Regions from separate parts of the Pectobacterium sp. HCp5_1 genome, predicted to be linked through region 3. Evidence: riboswitches for the same ligand, from Rfam matches in the RefSeq annotation. Region 3 holds a riboswitch; each other region holds the start of a gene.

Evidence for each region. Region 3 has a riboswitch for thiamine pyrophosphate ahead of thiB (thiamine ABC transporter substrate binding subunit). Riboswitches for the same ligand answer to the same signal wherever they lie in the genome.
Region 1: linked by a shared signal. The riboswitch ahead of thiM (hydroxyethylthiazole kinase) and the one ahead of thiB (thiamine ABC transporter substrate binding subunit) in region 3 are both predicted to bind thiamine pyrophosphate.
Region 2: linked by a shared signal. The riboswitch ahead of thiC (phosphomethylpyrimidine synthase ThiC) and the one ahead of thiB (thiamine ABC transporter substrate binding subunit) in region 3 are both predicted to bind thiamine pyrophosphate.

The regions. Positions count from the first base shown of each region.
Region 1 covers NZ_JAUMIO010000002.1:283,324-293,311, forward strand. Annotated here, with positions in the region: gene baeS (two-component system sensor histidine kinase BaeS) at 1-478, shown strand, start outside; gene baeR (two-component system response regulator BaeR) at 504-1,232, shown strand; gene Q3A88_RS02820 (Vat family streptogramin A O-acetyltransferase) at 1,254-1,907, shown strand; gene Q3A88_RS02825 (GNAT family N-acetyltransferase) at 1,962-2,513, shown strand; gene Q3A88_RS02830 (glutathione S-transferase family protein) at 2,685-3,644, shown strand; gene yegQ (tRNA 5-hydroxyuridine modification protein YegQ) at 3,857-5,218, shown strand; gene yegS (lipid kinase YegS) at 5,670-6,584, shown strand; gene psiE (phosphate-starvation-inducible protein PsiE) at 6,613-7,020, opposite strand; gene thiD (bifunctional hydroxymethylpyrimidine kinase/phosphomethylpyrimidine kinase) at 7,229-8,032, opposite strand; gene thiM (hydroxyethylthiazole kinase) at 8,029-8,823, opposite strand; TPP riboswitch at 8,861-8,957, opposite strand; gene Q3A88_RS02860 (hypothetical protein) at 9,165-9,988, opposite strand, start outside.
Region 2 covers NZ_JAUMIO010000050.1:1,985-11,972, reverse strand. Annotated here, with positions in the region: gene hemE (uroporphyrinogen decarboxylase) at 1-697, opposite strand, end outside; gene nudC (NAD(+) diphosphatase) at 846-1,628, opposite strand; gene Q3A88_RS20525 (Rsd/AlgQ family anti-sigma factor) at 1,737-2,198, shown strand; TPP riboswitch at 2,321-2,475, shown strand; gene thiC (phosphomethylpyrimidine synthase ThiC) at 2,590-4,545, shown strand; gene thiE (thiamine phosphate synthase) at 4,542-5,183, shown strand; gene Q3A88_RS20510 (HesA/MoeB/ThiF family protein) at 5,185-5,964, shown strand; gene thiS (sulfur carrier protein ThiS) at 5,961-6,161, shown strand; gene Q3A88_RS20500 (thiazole synthase) at 6,163-6,945, shown strand; gene thiH (2-iminoacetate synthase ThiH) at 6,945-8,066, shown strand; gene Q3A88_RS20490 (PLP-dependent aminotransferase family protein) at 8,362-9,798, opposite strand; gene Q3A88_RS20485 (DUF1127 domain-containing protein) at 9,972-9,988, shown strand, end outside.
Region 3 covers NZ_JAUMIO010000003.1:115,724-125,711, reverse strand. Annotated here, with positions in the region: gene Q3A88_RS03390 (AraC family transcriptional regulator) at 1-390, opposite strand, end outside; gene Q3A88_RS03385 (methyl-accepting chemotaxis protein) at 601-2,220, opposite strand; gene tnaC (tryptophanase leader peptide) at 2,765-2,875, shown strand; gene tnaA (tryptophanase) at 2,972-4,372, shown strand; gene Q3A88_RS03370 (hypothetical protein) at 4,573-4,800, shown strand; gene Q3A88_RS03365 (hypothetical protein) at 4,829-5,389, shown strand; gene sgrT (glucose uptake inhibitor SgrT) at 5,572-5,736, opposite strand; gene sgrR (HTH-type transcriptional regulator SgrR) at 5,827-7,485, shown strand; TPP riboswitch at 7,523-7,620, shown strand; gene thiB (thiamine ABC transporter substrate binding subunit) at 7,701-8,684, shown strand; gene thiP (thiamine/thiamine pyrophosphate ABC transporter permease ThiP) at 8,660-9,988, shown strand, end outside.

The DNA of each region.
Region 1 (9,988 bases), on a different contig from region 3:
GCTGGCCTACCGCAAGGCGTCTGTAGACGTGGTGCAAATTCTGCATATTGCTATCGCCGCGTTTCATGAACGTTTCCAGAAAAAGCAGATTACGCTCACCACCGATTTACCCGCGCAGGCGAGCGTCTTTGGCGATCCAGACCGGCTCAGTCAGCTGTTTAACAATTTGCTGGAAAACAGCCTGCGCTACACTGATGAGCAGGGTCAGTTGACCATTGCGGTTATTCAGCAGCATAAACGCTGGGCGATTATCTGGCAGGACAGCGCCCCCGGCGTGACCGACGAGCAGCTCACGATGATTTTCGAACGTTTTTACCGTGCGGAAAGTTCGCGTAACCGCGCCAGCGGCGGCTCCGGGCTGGGGCTGGCAATCTGCAATAATATCGTTGAGGCACATAGCGGACGTCTGTATGCTGAACATTCGCCATTAGGGGGTGTGATGATTACCATCGAGCTTCCCTTGCACGAACCTGATTAAGATTCACATCTAAATAAGCAGAGCTATGACAACCGTACCCGATTTCGCTATGGCGTCACCGATTCTCATCGTCGAAGACGAGCCCAAATTGGGGCAACTGCTGGTGGATTACCTTCAGGCAGCGGACTATGCCACGCACTGGCTGCCCAACGGCAATGATGTCGTCGAGTGGGTGCGGCAGCATTCCCCTTCCCTCATTTTGCTGGATTTAATGCTGCCGGGCTGCGACGGCCTGACGCTCTGCCGCACCATCCGCCAATTTTCCAACGTGCCAATTATCATGGTCACCGCACGCAGCGAAGAGATCGATCGCCTGCTGGGGCTGGAAATTGGTGCCGATGACTATATTTGTAAGCCCTTCAGCCCGCGCGAAGTGGTCGTGCGCGTCAGAACGCTGTTGCGCCGCTGCGGCTGGCAGAATGACGGACTGAAAGCCGCAGAGAAAACCGAAACGGCCCTGTTGATTGATAAAAGCGGCTTTCAGGCCAGCTATCTGGGGCAGAATCTCGATCTCACACCAGCAGAGTTTCGCCTGCTCAAGACGCTTTCCGCCGAGCCGGGTAAGGTGTTTTCCCGCGAGGCGCTGCTGGATAAGCTCTACGACGATTACCGCGTCGTGACCGACCGCACCATCGATAGCCACATCAAAAATCTGCGTCGCAAGCTGGAACAGTTGGACGAAGAGACCTCATTTATCCGCACGGTATACGGCATCGGCTATCGCTGGGAAGCCGCGCCCTGTAATGAGGTGTAACACCCAGCGCCTTATGATGTTATGGAGACCATTTTGAACGGACCAGACCCTGATAACCGCTACCCCATGGCCGGTTTCCCCCAAGTGTGTTTCATCAAGAATATTGTCACCAACCCGAATATTGAAATTGGCGACTACACCTATTATGACGATCCTGATGGCGCAGAAAATTTCGAGAAAAACGTGCTCTATCACTATCCGTTTCTCGGCGATAAATTAATCATCGGTAAATTTTGCGCTATCGCACGTGGCGCTAAATTTATCATGAACGGAGCCAATCATCGACTTTCCGGCCTGTCGACTTACCCATTCCAGATTTTTGGCAACGGCTGGGAGAAAGTGACACCCAAGCCCGGCGATCTACCATACAAAGGCGACACGCTCATCGGCAATGATGTCTGGATTGGCTATGACGCGCTGATCATGCCCGGCATCCGCATTGGAAATGGCGCCATCATTGCGTCACGCGCCGTGGTCACCGCCGATGTGCCCGCTTATACGGTCGTTGGCGGCAATCCGGCCAAAATCCTTAAAGCCCGTTTTGCGCCGGACGTCATCGAGGCACTGGAAACGCTGTGTTGGTGGGACTGGCCGATAGAAAAAATCACGCGTCATCTGGAAATCATCGCAGCAGGTGATATTGCGGCACTGCAAGCTGGCCATCTGTCCGAATAACCGTCTTCCATTCCATACGAATTCATTCCACACGAAAAAGAGGCTTTCACGATAATGACTGCGCTATTTTCCGAAACCACCAAAATCGAGACTCCTCGCCTGCTGCTGCGCCCGCTTTATCGTGATGATGCGCCAGCGCTGTTCGCCTTTATGTCCGATCCGGTTGTGATGCGCTTCTGGAACCATCCGCCCTGGCAACACATCGAGCAGGCGCACGACGCGATTGACGAATACTGGAGCGCGCTGTGCGCCGGGCAACACATGAAGCTGGGTCTGGAAGTTAAAGAAAGCGGCGAACTGATCGGCACCTGCGTGCTGTTCAACCTTGAGATTGAGTCTAAACGCGCCGAAATCGGCTACTGTCTGGCGGCGAGCGCGCAAGGCAAAGGCTATATGGCGGAAGCACTCTCTGCGCTGCGGGATTTTGCCTTTGAAACAGCGGGACTCAGCCGACTGGAAGCCGAAATCGATCCCCGCAATGTGGCGTCAGCCCGCTCGCTGGAACGACTGGGATTCACGCAGGAAGGGCTATTGAAACAGCGTTGGATCGTCGACGGCGAGGTGTCCGACTCTGCGCTATACGGCCTGCTGGCGGCTAAACGTTAGCCACCCCCCTTCCCAGTCTGGTCAAAAATACTGTCTGACTTAATGAAAATTTTGTCATTTTCTCTTTTCCCAAGGCTGTTACTCTTTTAAGCCTACAATAATAACGGGTATCACCCCGCACGGTGTGCGGGACTTGGGTCACCTGCAACAGAACAGATGAGGGGAAAAACGATGTCAGGCTTAGTGAATGGCAAATGGGTTAACGGCGATGTCGCGGCGGAAGAGATCAAAAACGGGGCATTCCACCGTGAAGAAACCAAATTTCGGCAAACCGAGCTGGTACCAGAAGCCGGTCGTTACCAGCTTTTTGTCTCCTATCTCTGCCCGTGGGCGTCGCGCACGCTGATTTTCCGCAAACTGAAAGGGCTGGAGAACATCATTTCGCTCTCCGTTGCCAACCCGCGCATCGCGGATAACGGCTGGGAATTTGCTACCCCGCAGGATGCCGGCGGGCACGTGGGTGAGATTAACTACCTGCACCAGCTCTACACCGCCAGCGTGCCCGACTATACCGGAAAGGTGTCGGTGCCTGTGCTGTGGGATCGGGTGGAAGGCCGCATCGTGAACAACGAATCGGCGGATATCATCCGCATGCTGAACAGCGAATTTAACGATCTGACTGGCAACCACCTCGATTTCTACCCGTCGGAACTGCGCGCTGAGATCGACCGCTGGAACGAAACCGTGTACCACAACGTCAACAACGGCGTGTATAAGACCGGGTTCGCCAAAACGCAGGAACACTATAACGATGCCGTCACCACGCTCTTCGCCACGTTGGACGAACTGGACGAGCATCTTGGCAGCCACCGTTATATGCTCGGCGACACGCTGACCGAAGCCGACTGGCGTCTGTTTGTCACGCTGGTGCGTTTTGACGTGGCCTACCACGGCGCGTTCAAATGTAACCTGAAGCGCATTGCCGACTACCCGAACCTGTCGAACTACCTGCGCGAACTGTACCAGTGGCCGGGCGTTGCGGAGACGGTCAATATCAACCACATCAAAGCAGGCTATTACGGTATTGCCTGGCTGAACCCGACGCAGATTGTGCCAGTTGGCCCACAGGTCGATTTATATCAGCTCCACAACCGCGAAACGTTCGGAAAATCCCGTATCGCGACGCGTTAATCCTGCTTTATCCGGCCTGCTCTATTAATGGCAGGCCGTTCTTTATTTAGGTCAAAAAATTGATTTACGTCAAACAATTGATTTACGTCAAACAATAGGCCTACGTTTCGTGTGTCGTCTACTGCAATTTCCCCCTATTAGCGCTAGAATCCTCCGCCTTTACTGTTCCCGCCGTGGAGCAGCCTGACTTGTGATCAGAATCGAGAGATACCATGTTTAAACCGGAACTGCTTTCTCCGGCCGGTACGCTGAAAAATATGCGCTACGCCTTTGCCTATGGCGCGGACGCGATTTATGCCGGTCAACCCCGCTACAGCCTGCGCGTGCGCAATAACGAATTCAACCATCAGACGCTGGCGCAAGCCATTAACGAAGCGCATGAACTGGGCAAGAAATTCTACGTCGTCGTTAACATTGCGCCGCACAATGCCAAACTGAAAACCTTCCTGCGCGATCTGCAACCCGTGATCGAAATGGGGCCTGATGCGCTGATCATGTCCGATCCGGGCCTGATTATGCTGGTGCGGGAAAACTTCCCACAGATGGATATTCACCTTTCCGTTCAGGCCAACGCGGTCAACTGGGCGACGGTGAAATTCTGGCAGCAAATGGGGCTGACGCGTGTGATTCTGTCCCGCGAACTGTCGCTGGAAGAGATTGCAGAAATCCGCCAGAACGTCCCGGATATGGAACTGGAGATTTTCGTTCACGGCGCGCTGTGCATGGCGTATTCCGGTCGCTGCCTGCTGTCCGGCTACATCAACAAACGCGATCCGAATCAGGGCACCTGCACCAACGCCTGCCGCTGGGAATATAAGGTTCAGGAAGGTAAAGAGGACGAGGTCGGGAATATCGTCCATCAGCACGAACCTATCGCGGTGAAAAACGTTGAACCCGCTCTGGGCATCGGAGAACCGACCGACAAAGTCTTTATGCTGGAAGAAAACATGCGTCCCGGCGAGTACATGAGCGCATTTGAAGACGAGCACGGCACCTACATCATGAACTCCCGCGATCTGCGTGCCATTCAGCACGTTGAACGCCTGACGCAAATGCAGGTTCATTCGCTGAAAATCGAAGGCCGCACCAAGTCATTCTATTATTGCGCTCGTACCGCACAGGTTTATCGCCGCGCCATTGACGATGCTGTCGCAGGGAAACCGTTCGATTCAACGCTGCTGGAAACGCTGGAAGGTCTGGCACACCGTGGTTATACCGAAGGCTTCCTGCGTCGCCACGTGCATGAAGATTACCAGAACTACGACTACGGCTATTCCATTTCCGATCGTCAGCAGTTTGTCGGTGAATTCACCGGCGTACGCCGCGATGGGCTGGCAGAAGTCAATGTGAAGAACAAATTTTCCTGCGGCGACAGCGTGGAGATGATGACGCCGAACGGCAATATTCAATTCACTATCGACGCTATGCAGAATGCCAAAGGGCAGCCGACCGATGTCGCACCGGGTAACGGCCATATCGTCTATCTGCCCGTGCCGGACGATGTCTCGCTGGATTATGCGTTACTGCTGCGCAATCTGCCGGGCACCACCACGCGCAATCCTAACGTGGAATAAACCGGTAATCTAGCCGGATGTCCCAACCATCCGGCTATCCCCTTCGTAAGCCCTTCTTTCCTTATGATATGCCCCCCTATTATCACTTTTCCCTGCCGCGAATAACGGCGTCAGTTGCCCGAAGGTATCGTTACAAAGCTCAGGGTTTTTTACGAATATTAGAAACAGATCACATCAATTAGCCGGTCTTGTGGTTAGTATTGCGTCGCTGAGAAAACATAGAACGAAAAATAAGCGTAGTGATACTACTAGGAACCACCTCCTTGGCCAGCTCAATCTCCCTTGAGCTGGCTTTTCTTTTTCTTCCGCCCACGCATTTTCCCACCGCACATGCAACTTGAAGTATGACGGGTATATTCACCGACTCTTCTGATATCTGCCTACCAATTTAGTGTCTATGATTAACTGCAACGTTTCTGTATTAACAACATCGCAGCCAGAGAAATAAGACATGGAAAAAAATCCAATCACACTGCTGATTTTAAATGGAAAAAGTGCGGGTAATGAAGAACTTCGCGAAGCCATTGATGAGCTACGCAAGGACGGCTATACGCTGCATGTCCGCGTGACCTGGGAATACGGCGATGCCAAACGCTATGTAGAAGAGGCGATTCAGCTCAACGCGGATAACGTGATCGCCGCCGGTGGTGACGGTACCGTTAATGAAGTCGCCGCCGCCTTAGCGGTGCAGTCGGAAGCGGGGCGTCCGTGTCTGGGACGTCCGTGTCTGGGAATTGTGCCGCTGGGTACCGCCAACGATTTCGCTACCAGTTGTCAAATTCCGATGGAGATGCACAACGCGCTAACGCTGGCGATCAAAGGCCGCGCTACCGCCATCGATGTCGCCAAAGTGAACGACGAACACTATTTCATCAACATGGCGACGGGCGGTTTCGCCACGCGCATTACCACCGAAACACCGGCCAAAATGAAGGCGGCGCTGGGGAGTGCGTCTTACGTGCTGCACGCGCTCTTTCGCATGGACATGCTGCAATCCGAACGCTGTGAGATTCACGGGCCAGATTTTCACTGGGAAGGCGATACGCTGGTTATCGCGGTGGGGAACGGTCGTCAGGCTGGCGGCGGACAGGAACTTTGCCCAGAGGCGCTAATCAACGATGGGCTACTGGAATTAAGCGTACTGTCGGCAACCGAGCTGCTGCCGAATATGTTGCAGGCCTGGTTCACCGGTAGCGAAAACCAGAACATGATTTCCGCTACCCTGCCGTGGCTGGAGATCACCGCCCCAGACGATATGACGTTTAATCTGGACGGCGAGCCGCTCAGCGCCAAACGCTTCCATATCGAGGTACTTCCAGCAGCGATTCACTGTCGGCTGCCACCGCAATGCTCGCTGCTGGAATAGCGGCGCATTTTGACTATTCCTGTTTCTACTATTCCCGCTTCAGGCGATTACTGTTTGCCAGGTACAGAGTCACCACCAGCAGCAGGATCGCCGCGGAATAGACCAGCGTATCCGACGGGCTTTTGTGATCGACAATAATCAGGCGAATGATGGCCGTAATGCCGATGTAGATAAAGTAACGCAGCGGAAAGTGATAGCCGGACTGGAAATACTTCACGATCAGCGCAATGAACTCAAAATACAGGAAATAGATCACAATGCCTTCTATCAGTTGATAGGAGGAATCTTTCTCGTTGGAGATCAACAGCACCTTCGCCAGATGAAACGTTTCCTTGACTAAAAAAATCACCAGAATAGTCGCCAGCACCAGCAGACCGATATTGAGTATCGTCTGAAGCGCCTTGGCAGCCATCGCACTGCGAGCAGAACCTGCCATATGTTATCCCCACACCCTATTTCACATTAACGCCAAGATTTCACAGCAAAGTAACCGGACGTTCACGCACTGTCTATGCCGAAGACGCTTAATTTACTTTGAAATTACTGGCAAATGTGTCACGCAAAGTACAAGTCAATTTACTTATACCCGCCATATTTCAGGCGGCAGGAAGCCGGCAGTGTGAAGAATTGAGGGCATATAATATTTACCACCAGCGATGGAAGTGATGAACGGGGCCGATGCCGTGCCCAACCTCCAGCGTGTCGGCCTGCTGTAGCGCCTGCTGTAAATAGTCCTTCGCTGCCTTGACCGTTTCCGCCCAGCTATCGTGACGTGGTCGTAGCGCCGCCAGCGCGGCAGACAGCGTGCAGCCAGTACCGTGCGTATGGCGTGTCTTCACGCGCGGAGAGCTAAAGCGCTGCGGTTCAGCATGTCGACTGAACAGCCAGTCCGGGCTCTCCGCTTCGCTGAGGTGACCGCCTTTCATCAGCACCACCTGACAGCCCATCGCCAGCAGCGCTTCCCCCTGCTCACGCATTTCCCGTTCGTTAGCGGCAGGTGACGTATTCAGCAGCGCGGCGGCTTCCGGCAGATTGGGCGTAATCAGGGACACCAGCGGTAGCAGTTCACGACGGATCGATTCCACCGCCTCCGGCGCAAGTAACGGATCACCACTTTTCGCCAGCATCACGGTGTCCAGCACCACAAAAGGCACCGCGTAACGACGCAGGCGCTCGGCAACGGTTTCAACAATATCGGTCTGTGCCAGCATCCCAATCTTGGCGCTGTCGATACGCACATCGCTCAGCACGGAATCCAGCTGTGCTGCGACAAAATCCGGTTCAATCCGGTAGACGGACTGCACGCCGCGCGTATTTTGCGCCACCAGCGCGGTAATGACCGAGGTGCCGTAAGCGCCCAAGGCTGAAAACGCTTTTAAATCCGCCTGAATACCCGCACCGCCGCTCGGATCGGTGCCTGCAATCGTCAACGCATTGATACGCTTCATGCCAGATCCTCCGCGCGCAGGGTATAGAGTCTATCGAGGAAATGGGGGATAAAACTGCCCGTTCCTTGCGCTACCGAGGTCGCCTGCTGCCCTGCTAACGCCATGACATAGCACGCCGCCGCCACGTGGGATAATCGGTCCCCCTCCAGAGCACAGAAACCCGCCACGACCGCCGACAGCGCACAGCCCGTCCCGACCACGCGCGTCATCATGCTATCGCCGCCGGATACCGCGATGTCTTGTTCACCGTCCGTGACATAATCCACCACACCGGTCACCGCAACAATGGTCCCCACTTGCCGCGCCAGTTCGCGTGCAGCAGGGAGCGCCGCCAGAGAATCATCGGCGCTATCCACGCCCCGCCCCTGTGCGGATAACCCCGCCAACGCCATAATTTCAGACGCATTGCCGCGAATCGCCGCGGGTTTCCACGCCAGCAGTTCACGACAGAATTCAGTACGAAAGGTCAAACCACCGACGGCAACCGGGTCGAGCACCCACGGTGTATTCGCCTGATGCGCGCTGTTTACCGCCGCCCGCATCGCCTCAGCGCGCGTACGCTCCAGCGTCCCGACATTAATCAGCAGCGCATCGGCTACCGCGCTGAACTGCGCGGCTTCTTCGGGATCGACCACCATCGCAGGCGACGCATTCAGCGCCAGCAGCACATTAGCAGTGAAAGATTGCACCACATCGTTGGTCAGACAGTGCACCAGCGGCGAGGCAGAACGGAATTGAGTGAGTGATGTTGCTGCCTGAGCGGCAGAAAAGTCGGTGGGTTGCGTGTTCATAAGTCTCCCAACCGGCGTGGAAGAAGGCGGCAACCGGTGGGGCATACCGTGACTTCCCTACGCTGGCATTATCCAGATCAGGTGGTACGGGTATTTCTCAGCCTTCACAAAGAAGGGCACCCCGAGTCATTTAAATCGTTTATCTCTAATTTTTGCCAGATTAGGGGAAGTAGCTTGTTGATGCAAGTTCGCCCTTCCGGCTATCGCTTCTTCACGCTGTATGATCTCTTCCCTTTGTTCAGCTCCGTCATAAAGTTGACTTATCGGTCAGCTTCATGCATAAAAAACCTTTTTAAACAGGGTTAATAATTTTGTTCGATTTATTCACGAACAGCAGATAACTACTGCTCACCTTGATGCGATAGCATGTAATCTTTGATTAGAAATTCATCATATTTAGCAGGTAATAGGGCCACTTCCCCCCATCCTAGCTGAGGGGTCATATATCCCATCCCAACCTCATCGATCTGGCTGTAAAAAACAACTATCCGACCGAGGTTTTTTTCATTGAAAAATCCTCTCCCATCAGCAGTATCGTTAGTAATTCGTATTCTGAAATCTTTAAATGATGATCCTTGGGTGATCTTTAACCAGACATTGCTGTGACCTGAAAACCGTTCAATCTTCCAAAACTTACCAAAATAGAATGCTGGGTCAGAGCAACCCTCTGTTATATCATTGATTTCCTTAAGCGAGTCACACAACCTATAACGCTTAGCTCTACCATCCTCACCAATAAGGTAAATCTCTCGGTAATAATTGTGATCGAAATTGACGCATAGAGACTGAACACTTGTTACCTGACTGGGAACCTTGAAAGATTCACCATTATGGCGGGAAATGGGCAATGAAACCTCTTTGCCATTTTTTCTCTCAAAATGCGAATCGACAGGTATTTCATCACCTTCAGAATCCATTCTGGGGTTGTTGTCTGGACGAGACTCAAGAAAACCGCTTATGACGATAAGCTCTTCGTCTTCAACCGCTTTTTTTGCATCTTCCTGAGATGAATATTGTTTGTACTGAATAGGTCCACATCTCAAGCTACAGAAAGGCGCATTGTCATCTTTAAGATGTTTGTAATAGGCAAGAACTTCGTTCTTAGTCATACCCTTGTCAGGATCAGCAGGTACTCGGGTTATATGTTCATAGCAAGAAGGACAGA
Region 2 (9,988 bases), on a different contig from region 3:
CATCAACAATCTTATGCATGTAATGCAGGGAGAATTCTTTGTAGTCACGCCCGCTCAGCGCGCCGCCCCAGGTATCGAAGACCATCACCGCCTGCGCACCCGCACGAATCTGCGCGTTGAGATAGAGAATGACGCTATCAGCCAGCTTATCCAGCAACAGGTGTAGCGTTTTAGGCTCGGCGAACATCATTTTCTTGATGACGGTAAACGCTTTGCTGCTACCGCCTTCAACCATATAGGTCGCCAGCGTCCACGGACTGCCCGAGAAGCCGATAAGCGGCACTTCCCCGGCGAGATTTTTACGGATCGTCCGCACCGCGTTCATCACATAACCGAGTTCCTGCTCTGGATCGGGAACCGGCAGGTTAACCACATCGGCATGAGACGTGATCGGAGACTGAAAGCGCGGACCTTCCCCCGCTTCAAAATAAAGCCCTAAGCCCATCGCATCAGGGATAGTCAGGATATCGGAGAACAGGATCGCCGCATCCAGCGCATAGCGCCGTAAAGGTTGTAACGTGACTTCACAAGCCAACTCTGCGTTTTTACACAGCGACATAAAATCACCCGCTTGCGCGCGCGTTGCCTTATATTCCGGCAGATAACGCCCCGCCTGACGCATCATCCACACTGGGGTGACATCAACGGGTTGGCGTAATAACGCCCGCAAATAGCGATCATTTTTCAGATCAGTCATGTTCTTTTCCTTTCAACCTCACGGCGGTTCTACACCGGATAGATGTGATGAAACGGATGCGTTATAAGGCGAACGCTTTATGAAGCGAATACGCTATGACGCAGGTGCGCGGTGTACACGAGCCATTCATGACGCCAATACTACCACGTCAGCCTTCGTTCTCGTGATAAGCGCGGCACAGTACCACCGTATCTTCGATAAGCCGACGCGCCACGGTGCCCGGTGGAGGCAACTGCGGGAGTTGGTCATAGCGGAACCAGCCCGCGTCACGCAGCTCTTTCGGGTCATGCTTGATTTCGCCGCCCGCATACTCGGCCATAAACGCCATCATCAGTGAATGAGGGAATGGCCAAGGCTGCGAACTCACATAGCGCAGGTTTTTTATCTGGATTTGGCTCTCTTCCATCACCTCACGCACGACCGTCTGCTCCAGCGTTTCGCCCACTTCGACAAACCCGGCCAGCACGGTGTACATGTTTCCGCGATGCCGATTGTGTTGTGCCAGCAAAATTTCCTCGCCACGGCGAATCGCGACGATGATGCAAGGCGCGATCTGCGGATAATAGCGCTCTTTGCAGTGGTGACATAAGCACGCCAGCTCCGTTTTACTCCGCACCATTTCATGGCCGCAATAACCGCAAAAACGATGAGAGCGATAGAATTCAGCCAGCTGTACGCCTCGCCCCGCCAGCTGGAATAAGCCTACGTCCTGATCGAGCAACTGGCGAACCGATGCCATATCAGAATCCCGGCCCTGGCAGACCAGCCAGACAGGCAGTCCTTGCCATTCACCGATTTGGCGAGCCGTTTTCCCCTGCAACGACCACGCCGTAGCCGTTCCGCGCGGCAATTCTCCCTGAGGGAGCCAGATTTGTACCGCGTCGCTAACCACCCACCAGCCGGTTTCGTCACCTTTTAGCGTCTGTTCCATATCTTTTTATTGCTCCACTGCCACTTCACTGGCATTTTACATTCAGAGTGATTACATAAGTTTTATAACTGGGATTTCAGTTATTTCTTACCGTTCACGGAGTCAACAATGCTAAACCAGCTACAAAGTCTAACTGAATACGTTGGTGGCAATAATGCGTTAATCGACCAATGGCTACAAGCGCGTAAGCAGCTTCTGGTGGCTTACTATCATCTGGTTGGCATCAAGCCGAATAAGGAAACGCTTTCTCTTCTGGATGAAGAGGCATTGGATAATTTTTGCCAGAATCTGGTGGACTATCTTTCTACCGGCCACTTTCATTTATACGAAAAAATGCTGCATGAAGCAGCGACGCACAGCGAACAAGTATTAGCGCTTTCCACCCAGCTCGACCTCGCCCTGCAAAATAACACGCAGCAAATTATGACGTTTTACGATAGCCATCTGGCGGCAGCCATCGACCATGATAACTGCCTCGAATTCCAGCAGGCACTCTCCCACGTCGGCGAAGCGCTGGAAGAACGTTTTACGTTAGAAGACAGAATGATTCAGCAGGTTTACGACAAATAGCCGTCATTTGACGTTATTTCAGGACATCATCACACATTGTAAAAGCAAAAGCGGCACGCTTTGACATCCGCGTTTTGCCGACATACAGTGTAGGGGTTTTATTGGCCCGTTTAAGAGACGGGCATATCTTGTCGGAGTGCCTAGCGTGCTCGTGTTTTGTTTTACGAAATCAATCGTTATGACGAAACTTATGAGCGCACAGGCTGAGACCGTTAATTCGGGATCCGCGGAACCTGATCGGGTTAATACCTGCGAAGGGAACAAGAGTAATGCACCTCTATTGAGCCCAAGGCTGCGTATTTCCACATACCTGCTCTGACGCTCAATATCATTATTACTCCCTCCGGCTCCAGACAAGCAATCTTCCCTTTACGTCTTACAGGAACTTGCTATGTCTACAGAACCTTTGTCTATAAAAACAGTGTCGTCAAAATCGGGTCGCCGTGAACAGCGTGCCGCCGCCCAGCAGTTTATTGAAACCTTACAGGGAACCGCCTTTCCCAATTCCAAACGTATTTACCTTGCGGGCTCACGTGATGACATCCACGTGCCAATGCGAGAAATTCAGCTTAGCCCGACGTTACTCGGCGGCAGTAAAGACAACCCTCAATACGAACCCAATGAACCAATCCCGGTTTACGATACGTCAGGGCCTTATGGCGATCCCGCTGCGCAACCCGATGTCCGCGTTGGGCTAGCGAAGCTGCGCGCCAGCTGGATTGCAGAACGCCACGACACTGAAGCACTATCTGGCGTCAGCTCTGATTTCACCCAGCAGCGTCTGGCGGATGCCGGTCTGGATCATCTGCGCTTTGAACATTTGCCACGGCCGCTGCGTGCCAAAGCAGGCAAACGCGTTACCCAGCTCCACTATGCCCGACAGGGGATCATTACCCCCGAAATGGAATTTATCGCCATTCGCGAAAATATGGGACGCGAACGCATTCGCGGTGAGGTGCTGCGCCAGCAGCATCCGGGGCAAAGTTTCGGTGCCCTACTGCCGGAGAACATCACACCGGAATTTGTCCGTCAGGAAGTGGCCGCCGGTCGCGCCATTATCCCTTCCAACATCAACCATCCAGAATCAGAGCCGATGATCATCGGTCGCAATTTTCTGGTGAAGGTTAACGCCAATATCGGCAACTCCGCCGTGACCTCCTCCATCGAAGAAGAGGTGGAAAAGCTGGTCTGGTCTACCCGCTGGGGTGCGGATACGGTGATGGATCTCTCAACCGGTCGCTATATTCACGAAACACGCGAGTGGATTCTGCGTAACAGCCCCGTGCCAATCGGGACGGTACCGATTTATCAGGCGCTAGAGAAAGTGAACGGCGTGGCGGAAAACCTGAACTGGAAAATGTTCCGCGATACGCTGCTGGAGCAGGCCGAGCAAGGGGTGGACTATTTTACTATCCACGCGGGTGTGCTGCTGCGCTACGTGCCGATGACGGCCAAACGCCTGACCGGCATCGTCTCACGCGGCGGTTCCATCATGGCGAAGTGGTGCCTGTCGCATCACAAAGAAAGTTTCCTGTACGAACACTTCCGTGAAATCTGTGAAATCTGCGCCGCTTATGACGTCGCGCTGTCACTGGGTGACGGCTTACGCCCCGGTTCCATTCAGGATGCCAACGACGAAGCCCAGTTTGCCGAGCTGCATACGCTGGGCGAGCTGACCAAAATCGCCTGGGAATACGACGTACAAGTGATGATCGAAGGCCCTGGGCACGTTCCGATGCAGATGATCCGCCGCAACATGACCGAAGAGCTGGAACACTGCCACGAAGCGCCATTCTATACGCTCGGCCCGCTAACTACCGATATCGCACCGGGTTACGATCATTTCACCTCCGGCATCGGTGCCGCCATGATCGGCTGGTTCGGCTGCGCGATGCTCTGCTACGTGACGCCGAAGGAACATCTTGGCTTACCGAACAAAGAAGACGTTAAACAGGGGCTGATTACCTACAAGATCGCCGCCCACGCCGCCGATTTAGCGAAAGGTCATCCCGGTGCGCAGATCCGCGATAACGCCATGTCGAAAGCGCGTTTCGAATTCCGTTGGGAAGACCAGTTCAATCTGGCACTCGATCCCCAAACAGCACGCGCCTACCACGATGAAACCCTGCCGCAAGAATCCGGTAAAGTCGCCCACTTCTGTTCCATGTGCGGTCCTAAATTCTGCTCGATGAAAATCTCACAGGAAGTACGCGACTACGCCGCAAAACAGGAAGCGGAAGCTAAACCGATTGAAGTCGGTATGGCACAGATGTCGCAGGAATTCCGCTCGCGCGGCAGCGAGCTTTATCACAGCGCCACCAGCCTGCAAACCGAGGAAAGCAAATGATGGATTCGACGCCCTTTGCCCCAACGCCGCAGCGGCTGGGGCTTTATCCCGTTGTCGATAGCGTGGAATGGATCGAACGACTACTCGGCGTCGGGGTGAAAACGATCCAACTGAGAATCAAAGATCGGTCAGATGAACAAGCCGAAGCCGAGGTGATCCAGGCGATCGCCTTGGGTCGCCACTATCAGGCGCAACTTTTCATCAATGACTACTGGAGCTTAGCCGTCAAACATCAGGCATACGGCGTACATCTGGGGCAGGAAGATCTGGACACCGCCGATCTGGCCGCGATTAAACAAGCTGGCCTGCGGTTAGGCGTCTCCACGCACGACGATCGTGAGCTGGAGCGTGCGGTGGCGATCAGCCCGTCCTACATCGCGCTGGGGCATATTTTCCCAACCCAAACCAAAGACATGCCATCAGCGCCGCAGGGACTGGCCGAACTGGCGCGCCACATCTCCGATCTGCAAGGCCGTTTTCCCACCGTGGCGATTGGCGGCATCAGCACCGACAGAGTCCCTGCGGTGCTGAAAACGGGTGTCGGCAGCATTGCCGTCGTCAGCGCCATTACGCAAGCACCAGACTGGCGGCAGGCAACCGCGACGCTGCTCAGGATGATTGAAGGACGGGAGGCATGACATGGTAACGAATCCCCATCCAACGTCTGCCGGACTGAGCGATAGCGAGTTCATGCGCTACAGCCGTCAGCTGATGCTGGAAGATATTGGCCCGGAAGGTCAGGAGAAGCTCAAAGCCGCCCGCGTTCTGCTGGTGGGCCTAGGTGGGCTGGGTGCTCCCGCGTCGCTCTATCTGGCGGCCGCCGGGGTCGGCACACTGCTGCTTGCCGACGATGACGCACTGCACATCAGCAACCTGCAACGTCAGATTCTGTATCGCACCAGCGATACCGACAAGCCCAAAGCCGTGCTGGCCCAGCGCCAGCTACAGGCGTTAAACCCGAACTCAGAAGCGATTGCGATTACCGAGAGGCTCAGCGGTGACGCGTTACACCATGCCGTTAGCCGCGTCGAGCTGGTGCTGGATTGCAGCGATAACATGACCACTCGCCATGCGGTTAACGCCGCCTGTTTTAGCGCAGGCAAGCCGCTCATCAGCGGGAGCGCCGTCGGCTTCAGCGGCCAGCTCGCCGTCTTCACGCCGCCTTATCACGCTGGCTGCTACGCCTGCCTGTATCCCGATACAACCGAACCGCAGCGCAACTGCCGTACCGCAGGCGTGCTGGGGCCGGTAGTCGGCGTGATTGGCACACTTCAGGCGCTGGAAGCGATCAAACTGCTGGCTGGTATGCCATCCGCGTTGGACGGCAAGCTGAGAATGTTCAATGGCAAACAGCAGAGCTGGAACACGCTTCAACTAACCCGCGCGCCCCATTGCCCGGTATGCGGGGGCGCGGCATGAAAATCACGCTGAATGATGAGCTCTTTGAATTCCCAGAAGCTATCACGATTGAGGCGCTACTGAGCGAGATCAATCGGCTCCAGCCTGGTACAGCGTTGGCCATCAACCAGACCATTATCCCGCACGCCATCTGGTCACAGCATCAGGTGCAGGACGGTGATGATATTTTGCTTTTTCAGGCCATCGCGGGAGGATGACATGCTGCACATTGCCGATACGACATTCACTTCACGGCTGCTGACCGGCACCGGGAAATTCGCCACGCCAGAACTGATGCTAGCGGCACTTGAGGCTTCTGGCTCGCAGATGGTCACCATGGCGATGAAACGCGTTGACCTGAACGGCGGCAACGATGCCATTCTCGCCCCGCTACGCCAGCTCGGCATTAAGCTGCTGCCGAATACGTCAGGTGCCAAAACGGCCGATGAAGCCATTTTTGCGGCCCGACTGGCGCGTGAGGCGCTGGATACTCGCTGGCTGAAACTGGAAATTCATCCCGATGTGAAATACCTGCTGCCCGACCCTATCGAAACCCTGAAAGCCGCCGAACAGCTGGTAAAAGAAGGATTCACGGTACTGCCCTACTGCGGTGCCGACCCGGTACTATGCAAACGGCTGGAAGAAGTCGGCTGCGCGGCGGTGATGCCGCTGGGCGCACCGATTGGCTCCAATCAGGGACTGCAAACGCGTGACTTTCTCCGCATCATCATCGAACAGGCGCGCGTTCCGGTGATTGTCGATGCGGGTATTGGCGCACCCAGCCATGCGGCTGATGCGCTGGAAATGGGAGCCGATGCCGTTCTGGTCAACACGGCCATCGCCGTTGCTCGCGATCCCGTGGCGATGGCACACGCATTCCGGCTGGCAGTCGATGCCGGAGGGCTTGCCCGTCAGGCCGGGCTGGGAAGTAAGCAGTTTGTCGCCAGCGCCACCAGCCCGCTCACCGGTTTTCTTCATCGGCAAACAGAAGGGACAAAGTGATGAACGTCGATTTCCAAACCGTCTGGGAACAGCTCGACTGGGATGACCTGACGCTGCGCATCAACGGTAAAACTACACGCGATGTTGAACGAGCGCTTGCTGCCCCACACCTGACGCGTGACGATTTTATGGCGCTCATTTCACCTGCCGCCAGTACCTATCTGGAACCGCTAGCTCAGCGGGCGCAACAGCTTACCCGACAGCGTTTCGGCAATACGGTAAGCTTCTATGTCCCGCTGTACCTGTCCAACCTGTGCTCCAACGACTGTACCTACTGCGGCTTTTCGATGAGTAACCACATCAAGCGAAAAACGCTGGATGAAGCAGAAATTCTGCGTGAATGCGCCGCTATCAAGGAACTGGGGTTTGAACACCTGTTGCTCGTGACTGGCGAACATCAGCGTAAAGTAGGCATGGATTATTTTCGTCGCGTCTTTCCGCTGATCCGACCGCTCTTCAGTTCGCTGATGATTGAAGTTCAGCCCTTGTCGCAGGACGAGTACGCCGAATTAAAAGCACTGGGTCTGGATGGCGTGATGGTCTATCAGGAAACCTATCATCCGGCGACCTATCAGTTGCACCATCTAAAAGGACAAAAGCAGGATTTCCACTGGCGACTCGCCACACCGGATCGACTGGGTCGTGCGGGGATCGACAAGATCGGGCTGGGTGCCTTAATCGGCCTGTCCAATAGCTGGCGCACCGACTGCTACATGGTGGCGGAACACCTGCTGCACTTACAGCAGAGCTACTGGCAGAGCCGTTATTCTATCTCGTTCCCGCGCCTGCGCCCCTGTGCGGGCGGCATTGAACCGGCGTCGCTCATGGATGAAGCGCAGCTCATGCAGGTGATTTGCGCATTCCGGTTGCTGTCGCCGGATATTGAGCTGTCGCTATCCACGCGTGAGTCGCCTTTCTTCCGCGATCATGCCATTCCTATCGCAATTAACAACGTCAGCGCATTTTCCAAAACCCAGCCGGGTGGCTACGCCGACGACCATCCGGAACTGGAACAGTTTTCACCGCATGACTCGCGGCGTCCTGAAGACGTGGCGCAGGCCATCATACGCGCAGGTCTCCAGCCCGTGTGGAAAGACTGGGACGGTTATTTAGGCCGGTAGTTACCGAACAGATAAGTTACTGAACAGATAAGACAGCGATACGCCTGATTTGGGACGCGACTCGCAAGCCGAAATGAGAATTACACTGAAGGCAACATTCTCAGGATAGCGCCGCGCAACATGACATTCGGCCTATCGTCACGGCATTCGCTGAGTAATACAGTAGCGTCGTTGGCAAGCCTGAGCATGATTACGGAGCTTGCTGGCCAGAGCCGTTTGCTACTTATCGGCTCTGCACATCAACCCGCCGATACGGGGCTTATCCTTACCCGTATCGGCCCTTCCTTAACAATAATCAGGTTACGTTCTGGTCAGGAAAAGTGTGCATCATCTTCGCGATTTCACTACCCACGATGCGCAGCCCTTCCCTCATCTCTTCCGTGAAGCGATTAGCATAATTAAGCCGAAGACAATTACGGTATTTTCCCGAGGCGGAGAAGAGCGAACCCGCGGCTATCTGTATGCCCGCTTTTCTGACCTCACGGCTGAGTTTGAGCGAATCAAAATATTCAGGCAGCTCAATCCACATCAGAAAGCCACCTTGTGGGCGACTCACACAAATATTGGACGGAAAATACTCACGAACCCAACAGGTAAACGTATCCAGATTAGCCTTGTACTGAGCACGCATACGGCGTAGATGAGGCTGATAGTGTCCGTTACGAATAAATTCCGCCACAGCTAGCTGGGGCTGTACCACTGTCGATCCCGTGCTGATGTATTTTGTATGGATCACGCGTTCTAGATAGCGCCCCGGGGCGATCCAGCCGACGCGCAAACCGGGTGCCAGATTCTTTGAAAACGAACTGCACAACAGTACACGTCCATCCTCATCAAATGATTTTATCGCGCGGGGACGCGGATATTCATAGGCCAGCTCGCCATAGGCATCGTCTTCAATAATCGCGATATCAAAATGCTGCGCTAGCGTCACCAGCGATTTCTTGCGGGCGTCAGGCATGATAAAACCAAGCGGATTGTTACAGCTCGGCACCAGAAGCACGGCTTTGATCGGCCACTGATCCAGCGCCAGTCTTAACGCTTCGAGACTGATCCCCGTTACTGAATCGGTTGGGATCTCGATCGCTTTGATATCTAGTCCACGGAGGATCTGCATCGTGCCCGGAAAAGCGGGTGATTCAACGGCTACGATGTCGCCGGGCTGGCAAACGGCACGGACCGCAACAAATAAGGCTTCCTGACATCCGGTCGTGACCACAATATCATCTCGAGTGAGCTGGCAGCCGCAGTCGACGGTAAGGCGGGCAATCTGGTCGAGCAGCTCTGGCATACCATAAATACTGTCATATTGTAAGACACGGGAATCCTGATATTGGCAGAGGCGGGCCATCTCTTTCCACAGGGGTTTGATGGTCGGCTGGCTCACATCCGGCATTCCGCTACCAAACTTCAGTATGTTCGTTTCCAGACGTACGTTCACCAGCTCCAGTACCGATTCCCACTGTGTGATCTCGACCGGACGTTGGGCAGGACGCGTTAGCGCGGGTACAGGCGGTGTGGCCTTACGCGGCGTGACGAAATATCCCGAACGCGGCTGCGGCATAATCAACTGCCGAGTTTCCAGCAGATGGTAGGCCTGCTGTACGGTACTGATGCTGACACCATGCTCTGTACTCAGCGCCCGTACCGAAGGCAGGCGCTCTCCACTTTGGTACAACCCTTGTTCAATCCGCTGTTCTAACAGCCCGGCAAGGTGTTGATAACGCGTCATCAGTATCGTCCCCTATTAAGATACCCAACCACAACCAGTACAGATTCGAATAAAAATCACCATTCAGATGCAATATCACACAATCTGTATGCTAAAAAAATGGATTTTTTGCATCTGTATTGAAAATACCTTTCGCCTCATCATAGCGATCATTCACTAGCGAGGGGGAAAATATGGAATTTCATGAGAA
Region 3 (9,988 bases):
CAGTTGATCCGACAGCCCAGGATCGTGAACAACCGCGTCGGGAAACCACGGGATGGAATCCTTTGAGCGTTGCAGATCCTGATTAATCGAGAGAAAAAGATCGGGATGCGGATAAATGGCGCGATAGGCCCAGCCGGTTTCGACCTCCGAACTCCCCGTGTGTACATCGTCCGCGTTCACCAGAATGATGTCGCCTTTGGGCGCAACGTGCTCTGCACCGGAACGATAAAAACGCTGAGCCCCCTGCTCAATCACACTGATGCAATACGTATCATGCACATGGCGAGGAAAACGCTGCTGGTAGTACTGCGCCTGCAACATATCCAGACCACCTAATGCCTCCAGGTGTCTGAAATGTGTTTGCTCTTGCACTACCGGCTTTTTATGCACGTGTGAATCCTCTTATCGTTTGTACAAAATTGCTCTGGCGGAAGCGACATAGGCGTACTTCTTTATAGCCAGAAACAGCATACCTGTTTCACTGATTCTATCAGAAGCGGGTTCACATCCCCATGCTCGAAAAAACAACGAAAAAAGCCAGCGACAAAGCCGCTGGCCATTGATGACGCATTCTCGTCTTTATGTCTTTTACCAACCGGGTTACATCAGATGAAATCGGGACACGCCAAGATTCAACCGTTCGGCCTGCTGCTCGAGCGATGCAGCAGACGAGGAAGCCTCCAGCACCAGCGTTGCGTTCTGTTGCGTGACGCGATCCATTTCTGATATCGCTAACGACACCTGATTGATACCACTGCTCTGTTCATCAGACGCCAGCGCGATCTCATTCATGATGCGGGTGACATTATTAATTTCAGCCACAATCTCGGCCATCGCTTTACCCGCTTCGGATGCCAGCGTCGTCCCCTCTGCCACTCTGGCTTCGGATTCTTTAATCAGTGCGGCAATTTCCGTTGCGGCGTTAGCCGAGCGCTGTGCCAGATTACGCACCTCTCCTGCGACTACCGCAAATCCTTTACCCTGCTCACCCGCACGGGCAGCTTCTACTGCCGCATTCAGCGCCAGAATATTGGTCTGAAATGCAATCCCATTGATGAGCGAGATAATCTCAGAAATTTTGCCTGAACTCTTGGCAATGTCATCCATAGAACCGACAACTTGTTCCACAATGCCGCCACCGTTCACCGCTTTGGCTGAGGTCTCCGTTGCCACAACGCTTGCATGGTGCGCATTATCGGTATTCTGCTTCACGGCAGCCGTGAGCTGCTCCATGCTGGCCGCCGTTTCCGCCAACGCCGCAGCCTGCTGCTCTGTTCGTGCAGACAAATCCGTATTACCGACGGCAATTTTCGTCGAACTGCTGTGAATCGACTCCGCACTGTCGCGTACCGAGCCAACTGTTTCGGAGAGCGAATCCTGCATTTGCTGGATGTTGTTCCCCAAAATACCGATTTCATTGCGTCCGACATCCACACTCGCGCGCGTTAAATCTCCGTGCGCGATGGCCTGTATGCGTGACACCCAATACTGCACTGGATTAATAATGACCCGACGAATGACGAAGAACGTCATGCCCGTTAACACGATAGCTAAAATAAAGGCACCCGACATGAGCGTATAACCCAGTGTCGAATTCCGTTCAGCCGTCACATTAATATTTTTTGCCATCTCAACCCGATAAAGATAGGACGCTTTCAACGGCACATCATACTCATCATCCAATTTAGACAGGGTCGTCGACTCAAATGCATTGAGTTCTTCAACATTGCCCTTCTTCGCTATGTCAAACATGGGTTTAATACCGCGTTCAACATAATCGCCATAGCGCGCTTTTAATTCGTTATCGCGGGCGAGTTCAACATTTGAGCGAACTGACCTATTTTGATACCCATTAAACATTTGCTGAGACAGCGACAGACGTTCTTCTGCCGCTTTCATACTCGCATTGTAGTTATCCGTAAGACCATTACGTAAGTGATTCACAGCATGGAGCAAATTCATACGCGCTGCACGCATATGATTAGCACTATCAACCAATTCCATTCGAACATTCAATTCCAACGTCGAACTATTTAACGATTGTTCAGCCTGTTTAAGAAAATAGGACGATGTGGAAACTGCCAAGGCAAAAAGAAGTAAAACACCAGAAAAAACAATGACGAAAAGGGGCGTCAGTTTAATATTGTGCACACCAGGTGCAGCGTGCCAAGGTTCTGGTTTTTCGTAAATCGCTATTGACTGATAAGGAACATCGCTCATTTTTACATCCGTCGAGTTATTCAAAAAATTGCTGTGAAGTAAATTGCTGGTAAGCAAGAAAAAATAAAATGCTGCTATATGTTACAGACTATTTAAAGATTGTGACAATGTGCGTTAAACGCAAGATAAAAAACAATGGGCTATAAAAAATAATTTTATCCATAGGAGCGTCATCACAAAAAACCACCTATGATTTCAAAAGAAATAGTTTCCCCAAAAAACAATTTATAATAAAAACCATTACACTCAATTAGTGAATTATTTTAGTCATTATTCTTACATTAATATTAATTATAAGAGAAAAAAATAGATTAACGGCGTCATTCTTTTTTATTGAGAATAAACACGCTTTAACATTCAATATTACTGACTGATTCACTATTTCGTCATCCTGAATACAGAACCCCACATTACCCCGCACGATGAGCACACAAGGCGTCACACGCCGAGAAAAAGCAGTAAGCCGAGTTGCCATTTCGATCACGGTATTTTCCCGCGGACGTACTATGCTGAAAACGTTCAACTCAATGTGTGAGAGGAGCCTATGGCGCGCACTATTCAGCGTTACCGTTTAAGCATCTCTGGCGATTGCCGGGCCTGGTTCAACATCGACCATCGCCTCACCAATGATTTCCCTCGTCCGCCTCATGCCTGAATCAGCGCCACGCTGATCATTTCCTGTTCCTGCATTCCTTACTTCGGCGTCACATAACGTGTCGCGACGGAATTCTTTTTTCTGGAGATCTATGGCATGAAACGCATCCCTGAACCATTCCGCATTAAGATGGTAGAAAATATCCGCATGACAACGCAGGCGGAACGTGAAAAAGCCCTGACAGAGGCGGGGTACAACCCTTTCCTGCTGCGTAGCGAAGACGTCTACATCGACCTGTTGACCGATTCTGGCACTGGCGCGATGAGCGACCGCCAGTGGGCCGGTTTAATGATGGGTGATGAAGCTTACGCAGGGTCACGCAATTACTATCATCTGTGCGAAAAAGTCGAAACCTTGCTGGGCTACCCGTTTACGATTCCCACCCATCAAGGGCGCGGCGCGGAACAGATTTTATTTCCGTGTCTGATAGCCAAGAAACAGCGTGCTGGCGGCGCGAAAAAGCCCATCTTCATTTCCAACTTCCACTTCGATACCACCGCTGCGCACGTCGAGCTAAATGGCGCTCGGGCCATTAACGTCGTCACACCAAAAGCTTTTGATACGAACACGGCCTATGACTGGAAAGGCGATTTCGATCTGGACCAGTTACAAAGCGTGATTTCACAGCATGGCGCGGAGAATGTCGTCGCCATTATCACCACGGTAACCTGCAACAGTTCAGGCGGACAGCCCGTCTCGATGAGCAACATGCGTGACGTTTACCGTATTGCACAGCAGCATCAGATCCCTGTGGTGATTGATTCGGCACGTTTCTGCGAAAACGCCTGGTTTATCAAGCAGCGCGAAGCGGGCTACGCGGATAAATCCATTAAAGCCATCGTGCATGAAATGTATGAATACGGCGACATGCTGACGATGTCCGCGAAGAAAGACCCAATGGTGAATATTGGGGGGCTGTGCTGTTTCCGCAGCGATGAGGACCTGTTTAACGAGGTGCGCATTCGCTGCGTCCCGATGGAAGGTTTCGTCACCTACGGCGGACTGGCTGGACGAGATATGGAGGCACTCGCCATCGGGCTGGAAGAAGGGATGGACGAAGACTATCTGGCCTACCGTATTGGACAGGTCGCCTATCTCGGAGAACGCCTGAAAGCCGGTGGAATTCCGATTCAGTATCCCGTTGGAGGACACGCTGTCTTTGTTGATGCGGCACGGCTATTGCCTCATATTCCGCCAGAGCAATTCCCTGCGCAGGCCCTTAACAATGCGCTGTACCTGGAAGCCGGTATCCGCAGCGTTGAAATCGGCTCACTTCTGCTAGGACGCGATCCAGACACCGGGCAACAGAAAGCGTCACCACTTGAGCTACTGCGTCTGACTATCCCACGCCGGGTCTACACCAACGACCACATGGACTACATTGCAGATGCCCTTATCGCATTAAAAGCCCGTGCCAGCGATATTAAAGGGTTAACGTTCACCTATGAGCCCCCCGTGCTGCGGCACTTTGTCGCCCGTCTAAAACCAGTGGAATAACCCGCTGTAAGCATGCCCGGTGTCTTTCTCTGCGGGCATGCTTCCTTTCCAGTCTTCCTCTTCAATTTGCTTTTGCGAAGCTGCGCGCAGGCCGATCGCGCCGTTTAAATGTCAGCTAAATAAGCAGGTATATTTCATTCTCGACCAACACCAGCGTTGACAATTGTCAACACACGACTTTACCATGACCCTATATAGCGATGAAAAAACATCCAAATAAGCATATTCAGGCAGCTATTGAATACGCACTAGCGCAAGGCTGGCGTTTTTATCCCAGCAACGGGCATGCATTTGGCAGACTTATCTGTGGCACGCCGGATCACAGTACCCATATGATGAGTATTTGGTCCACGCCATCAGTCCCGGAAAATCACGCAAAGCAGATCCGCCGCAATGTCGATAGCTGCCTGATAACGTTGAAACAATAGAAGGTCTATACGGCTTACCGAGGAATTTATGACAACGTATCACTTTTCTCTCACGCTAGCGGGCGTTTCCGCAGATACGGCTGGGCTGGAAGATGCGCTTTTTGCCAGCGGCTGCGACGACGCTCTGATCTGCTTCTATGGCAGCGCCGTCTATCTCGAATTTGATCGAGAAAGCCCCCGTTTTTCTACCGCGGTTATCAATGCTATTCATGATATCGAGTCCGCAGGCATCCAGGCCAAAGTCCACTCCGTCGATGCAGTCTGGGTTGGGATCAGTGATATCGCAGCCTTGTCTGCGCTGTCGCGTCAGGCTATTGCGCTTCTCAAAGATGGAAAACGCGGTGCGGGCGATTTCCCCTCTCCGGTCCAGCGCTTACGCGGTACATCACCGCTGTGGGAATGGAGCGATGTCGCCGACTGGCTGGCCAAACAAAAAAAAATCCCCCAAGAATTAGCCGATAACGCCCGGGAGCTTGCCACGATTAATCTGGCTTTACAGATACGCAATGCCCACCAGCAGGACGAATTAGCACGTTATTGTGCACTGCTCAGCGAAGGCAAGCCATTACGTGAACCAATCATCACGTAAACAACGCCGCTGATACCTCACTACCCTGCAAACCACCCGCAGCAGACAAAGCTAGCGGCAGGTAAACACCATAAAAAAAGCCAGCGAAAAACTCGCTGGCTGGTGAAACATCACCATTACTCAGAATACATTGTTTTACTTAGAATAAATTGTTTTACTCAGAATAAATTGTTTCGCACCACCTAGAGCCAATGACGGTACTCTTCATCAGACATGTCGTTCAGGTGCCACTGCGTTGCCTGCTGCAATAATGCAACGCGCTGTTGGGTAGACATCCATCGCAACCACTTTGCCTTACAGGTCGATAAGTAGGTTTGATAGAACCGATACAAACGGGAAATCGCCATAAGCCACCTCCTCTCTTTCCTTGTTGGAAAGTATCGACGTAATATAGGGAAAGATAAATTGATGACTTTAGTGCAGGGAGTTCCTCTTTTATGTCTTCTCCTCGATTGCAACAACAGTTCATCCGCCTGTGGCAGCACTTTCAGGGGCAAACCACCGACACCACGCTGCAAGAGCTAACCGGGGTACTGAACTGTTCCCGACGTCATATCCGTTCACTGCTGAACGCGATGCAGCAGGAAGGCTGGCTGATCTGGCAGGCAGAAGCCGGAAGGGGAAAACGCTCTCAGCTATCGTTTGTTTATACCGGACTGGCGCTACAGCAGCGGCGCGCCGAGGATTTGCTGGAACAGGATCGCATTGAGCAACTGGTGCAGTTGGTCGGTGATAAAGAAGCGGTACGCCAGATGTTACTTGCCCATCTTGGACGGAGTTTCCGGCAGGGAAAACATATTCTGCGCATCCTCTATTACCGCCCCTTACGCAACCTGCAGCCAGGTTCGGCGCTGCGGCGTTCGGAAATGCACATTGCACGGCAAATTTTTAGCGGGCTGACCAATATAAATGAGGAAAATGGGGAACTAAAACCCGATCTTGCTCACCATTGGCAAATGCTGGCCCCGCTGCACTGGCGTTTTTATCTGCGTCCGGCCATCCGCTTCCATCACGGTCGCGAGCTCACGATGGAGGATGTCATCACCTCCCTCAAGCGCCTCACCGCATCGCCGCTGTTTTCGCACCTTGAAACCATCACATCACCGATGCCCTTCGTGATTGATATCCGGCTGAACAGCGCGGATAACTGGCTGCCGTGGTTATTAGGCAGCGTGCACGCCATGATTTTGCCGCAGGAATGGCAAACGCTACCCGATTTTGCACAACACCCAATTGGCACCGGCCCTTACGCCGTGGTGCGCAATAATAGCAACCAGCTAAAGATCCGCGCCTTCGATGATTATTTTGGCTATCGGGCGCTCATTGATGAGGTCAATATTTGGGTACTGCCCGACGAGCCAGAGGAAATGCCGGTATCTATCCAACTCCAGTCTGACAATTCTCGTCACGAACAGCTGGAAAGCCGGATGGAAGAAGGCGGCTATTTCCTGCTGTTCGATAAGCGTTCGCCGTTAGCATCACGACCGGAAGCTCAGCGATGGCTCAGGCAGGTCTTTAACCCTATTTCGCTACTCAACCACGCCAATATCAGCAACCAGCGTGACTGGTCTCCCGCCTACAGTTTGCTGCCGCGCTGGCACCATCACCATCCCGATGTACCACAATCCATGCCGAAAGGGCTAACGGACGTCACGCTCACGTTCTATCAGGCACACCCTGAATATCGGATATTAAGCGAGATAATGCACACACTGCTGGCACAACACGGCGTCACATTACATATTCAGACGGTCAGCTACGAAGACTGGTATCAGGGCAATGCCGACAGCGATATCTGGTTTGGTAGCCTGAATTGTTACCTGCCGATCGAATTCTCCCTGTTCGCGATGCTCTACGAACTCCCGCTGGCGCAGCACTGTCTGAATGACGATCTGCACGCGGACGCGCAGCAGTGGCGCAATCACTCGCTGCCGATGGCAGAGTGGTGTGAAAAGCTGATCGCCAGCGGCCAACTGCACCCTCTTCTGCATCACTGGCTACAGCTTCAGGGGCAGCGCAGTATGCGCGGCGTCAGGATGAATATGCTGGGCTGGTTTGATTTTAAATCCGCCTGGTTCGCGCCGCCGGAACGCTGAGAGCCTTTCGCTGCCCGACTTAACCCTTTACAATGTGCCGTTCTCAACGGGGTGCGGAAATATTTTTCGCTGAGAAGATACCCGTCGAACCTGATCCGGTTAATACCGGCGAAGGGATTTGAGAGTGCTGCTCATTGCTGCCTCAAAGTCCTTTGCCACCCTATGATTCTCAGGAGTGCAAAGTGTTAAATCAATTATTACCGCGTTCAGCCACCGTGCTGAAAACCAGCCTGTCTTGCCTGCTACTGCTCTCAGCGTCGGCGTTCGCCAAGCCTGCGCTTACCGTATATACCTACGATTCATTCGCTTCCGAGTGGGGTCCAGGCCCTGTCATCAAGACCGCGTTTGAAAAAGAGTGCGAGTGCGAGCTGAACTTCGTCGCGCTGGAAGATGGTGCCTCACTGCTGAACCGTCTGCGTATGGAAGGCAAGAACAGCAAAGCGGATATCATTCTGGGGCTGGACAACAACCTGTTGCAGGCGGCGGAACAAACCGGCCTGTTTGCGCCACACAATCTGGACACCCGCGCCGTCACGGTGCCGGGCGGCTGGAACAATAAGACGTTCGTGCCTTATGACTACGGCTATTTCGCGTTTGTGTATAACAAAAACACGCTGAAGAACCCGCCGAAAAGCCTACATGAGCTGGTGGACAGCAACGAACCGTGGAAAGTGATCTATCAGGATCCACGCACCAGCACGCCAGGACTGGGGCTGCTGCTGTGGATGCAGAAAGTGTATGGCGATGATGCGCCGCAAGCCTGGCAGAAACTAGCGAAAAAAACCGTTACCGTCACCAAAGGTTGGAGCGAAGCCTACGGTCTGTTCCTGAAAGGGGAAGCGGATCTGGTGCTGAGTTACACCACATCGCCAGCCTATCACATCATTGAAGAGAAGAAAGACAACTACGCGGCAGCGACCTTCAGCGAAGGGCACTATCTGCAAATTGAAGTCGCCGGACAGTTGGCTTCCAGCAAAAATCCCGAACTGGCAAAACGCTTTATGCAGTTCATCCTGAGCCCAACGTTCCAGCAGGCGATCCCTACCACAAACTGGATGTATCCGGCGGTGAAAACCGATCTGCCAGCAGGCTTCGCGACGCTCGCGGTGCCGGAAAAAGCCATGCAGTTCAGCGCTCAGGAAGTCGCTGACCAAAGGACGCGGTGGATTCAGGCATGGCAACGCGCCGTCAGCCACTGATCGGCGGACGTCTGTGGCCAGGGCTACTGGCCACCACGCTGTTAATTTCCGTTGCCACACTGGCTTTCGGTGCCCTGTGGCTACAGGCACCCGAAAGCCAGTGGCGCACGCTATGGCATGACAGCTATCTCTGGCATGTCATTCGGTTTACCTTCTGGCAGGCCTTTCTCTCCGCACTGTTCTCTACCGTTCCGGCCATGTTTCTCGCCAGAGCGCTGTACCGGCGACGCTTTCCCGGCCATCGCTGGCTGCTGCGCCTATGCGCGATGACGCTGGTGCTGCCCGTGCTGGTCGCCGTTTTTGGCCTGCTCAGCGTTTACGGTCGCCAAGGCTGGCTGGCCTCTGCGCTGGGCTGGTTTGACCTGAAATATACATTTTCGCCCTATGGGTTGCAGGGCATTCTGCTGGCGCACGTCTTCTTTAATCTGCCGCTGGCAACCCGATTGCTGTTGCAGTCGCTGGAAGGCATCGCTACCGAGCAGCGTCAATTGGCCGCGAATCTGGGCATGAACAGCTGGCAGCATTTCCGGCTGCTGGAATGGCCCGCCCTGCGCCGGCAGATTTTACCCACTGGCGCGCTGATTTTTATGCTCTGCTTCGCCAGCTTCGCCACCGTGCTGTCGCTGGGCGGCGGCCCGCAGGCAACCACGATCGAGCTGGCTATCTATCAGGCATTAAGCTTTGATTACGATCCGGGGCGCGCGGCGCTGCTGGCGTTAATCCAGATGGTTTGCTGTCTTGGTTTGGTACTGCTGAGCCAGCGGCTGGGGCGCATTCTGCCCGTCGGCAGCACACAACAGCTTGCCTGGCGCAACCCGCAAGATAGCGCTTTAAGCCGCCTCACCGATGGCGTGCTGATTGGTGCACTGTTGTTGCTGGTCGTCCCTCCTTTGCTGGCCGTGGTAGTAGATGGCGTGAACCGATCGCTGGTTACCGTGCTGCAACAGCCTGTGCTCTGGCAAACGCTGTTTACCTCGCTGCGCATCGCCTTAGGCGCAGGACTCCTGTGTCTGGTACTGACCATGATGCTGCTCTGGAGCAGCCGCGAGCTCAAGCTACGCCAGAAGCCACTCTACGGGCAGTTGATGAACCTGAGCGGTATGCTCATCCTCGCCATGCCCGGTATTGTGCTGGCAACCGGCTTTTTCCTGCTGCTGAATAACAGCATCGGGTTGCCGCAATCCCCTTACGCACTGGTGGTGTTCACCAACGCGCTGATGGCGATTCCCTACGCGATCAAAGTGCTGGAAAACCCCATGCTTGACGTTGCCGAGCGTTACAACCGACTCTGCACGTCACTGGAT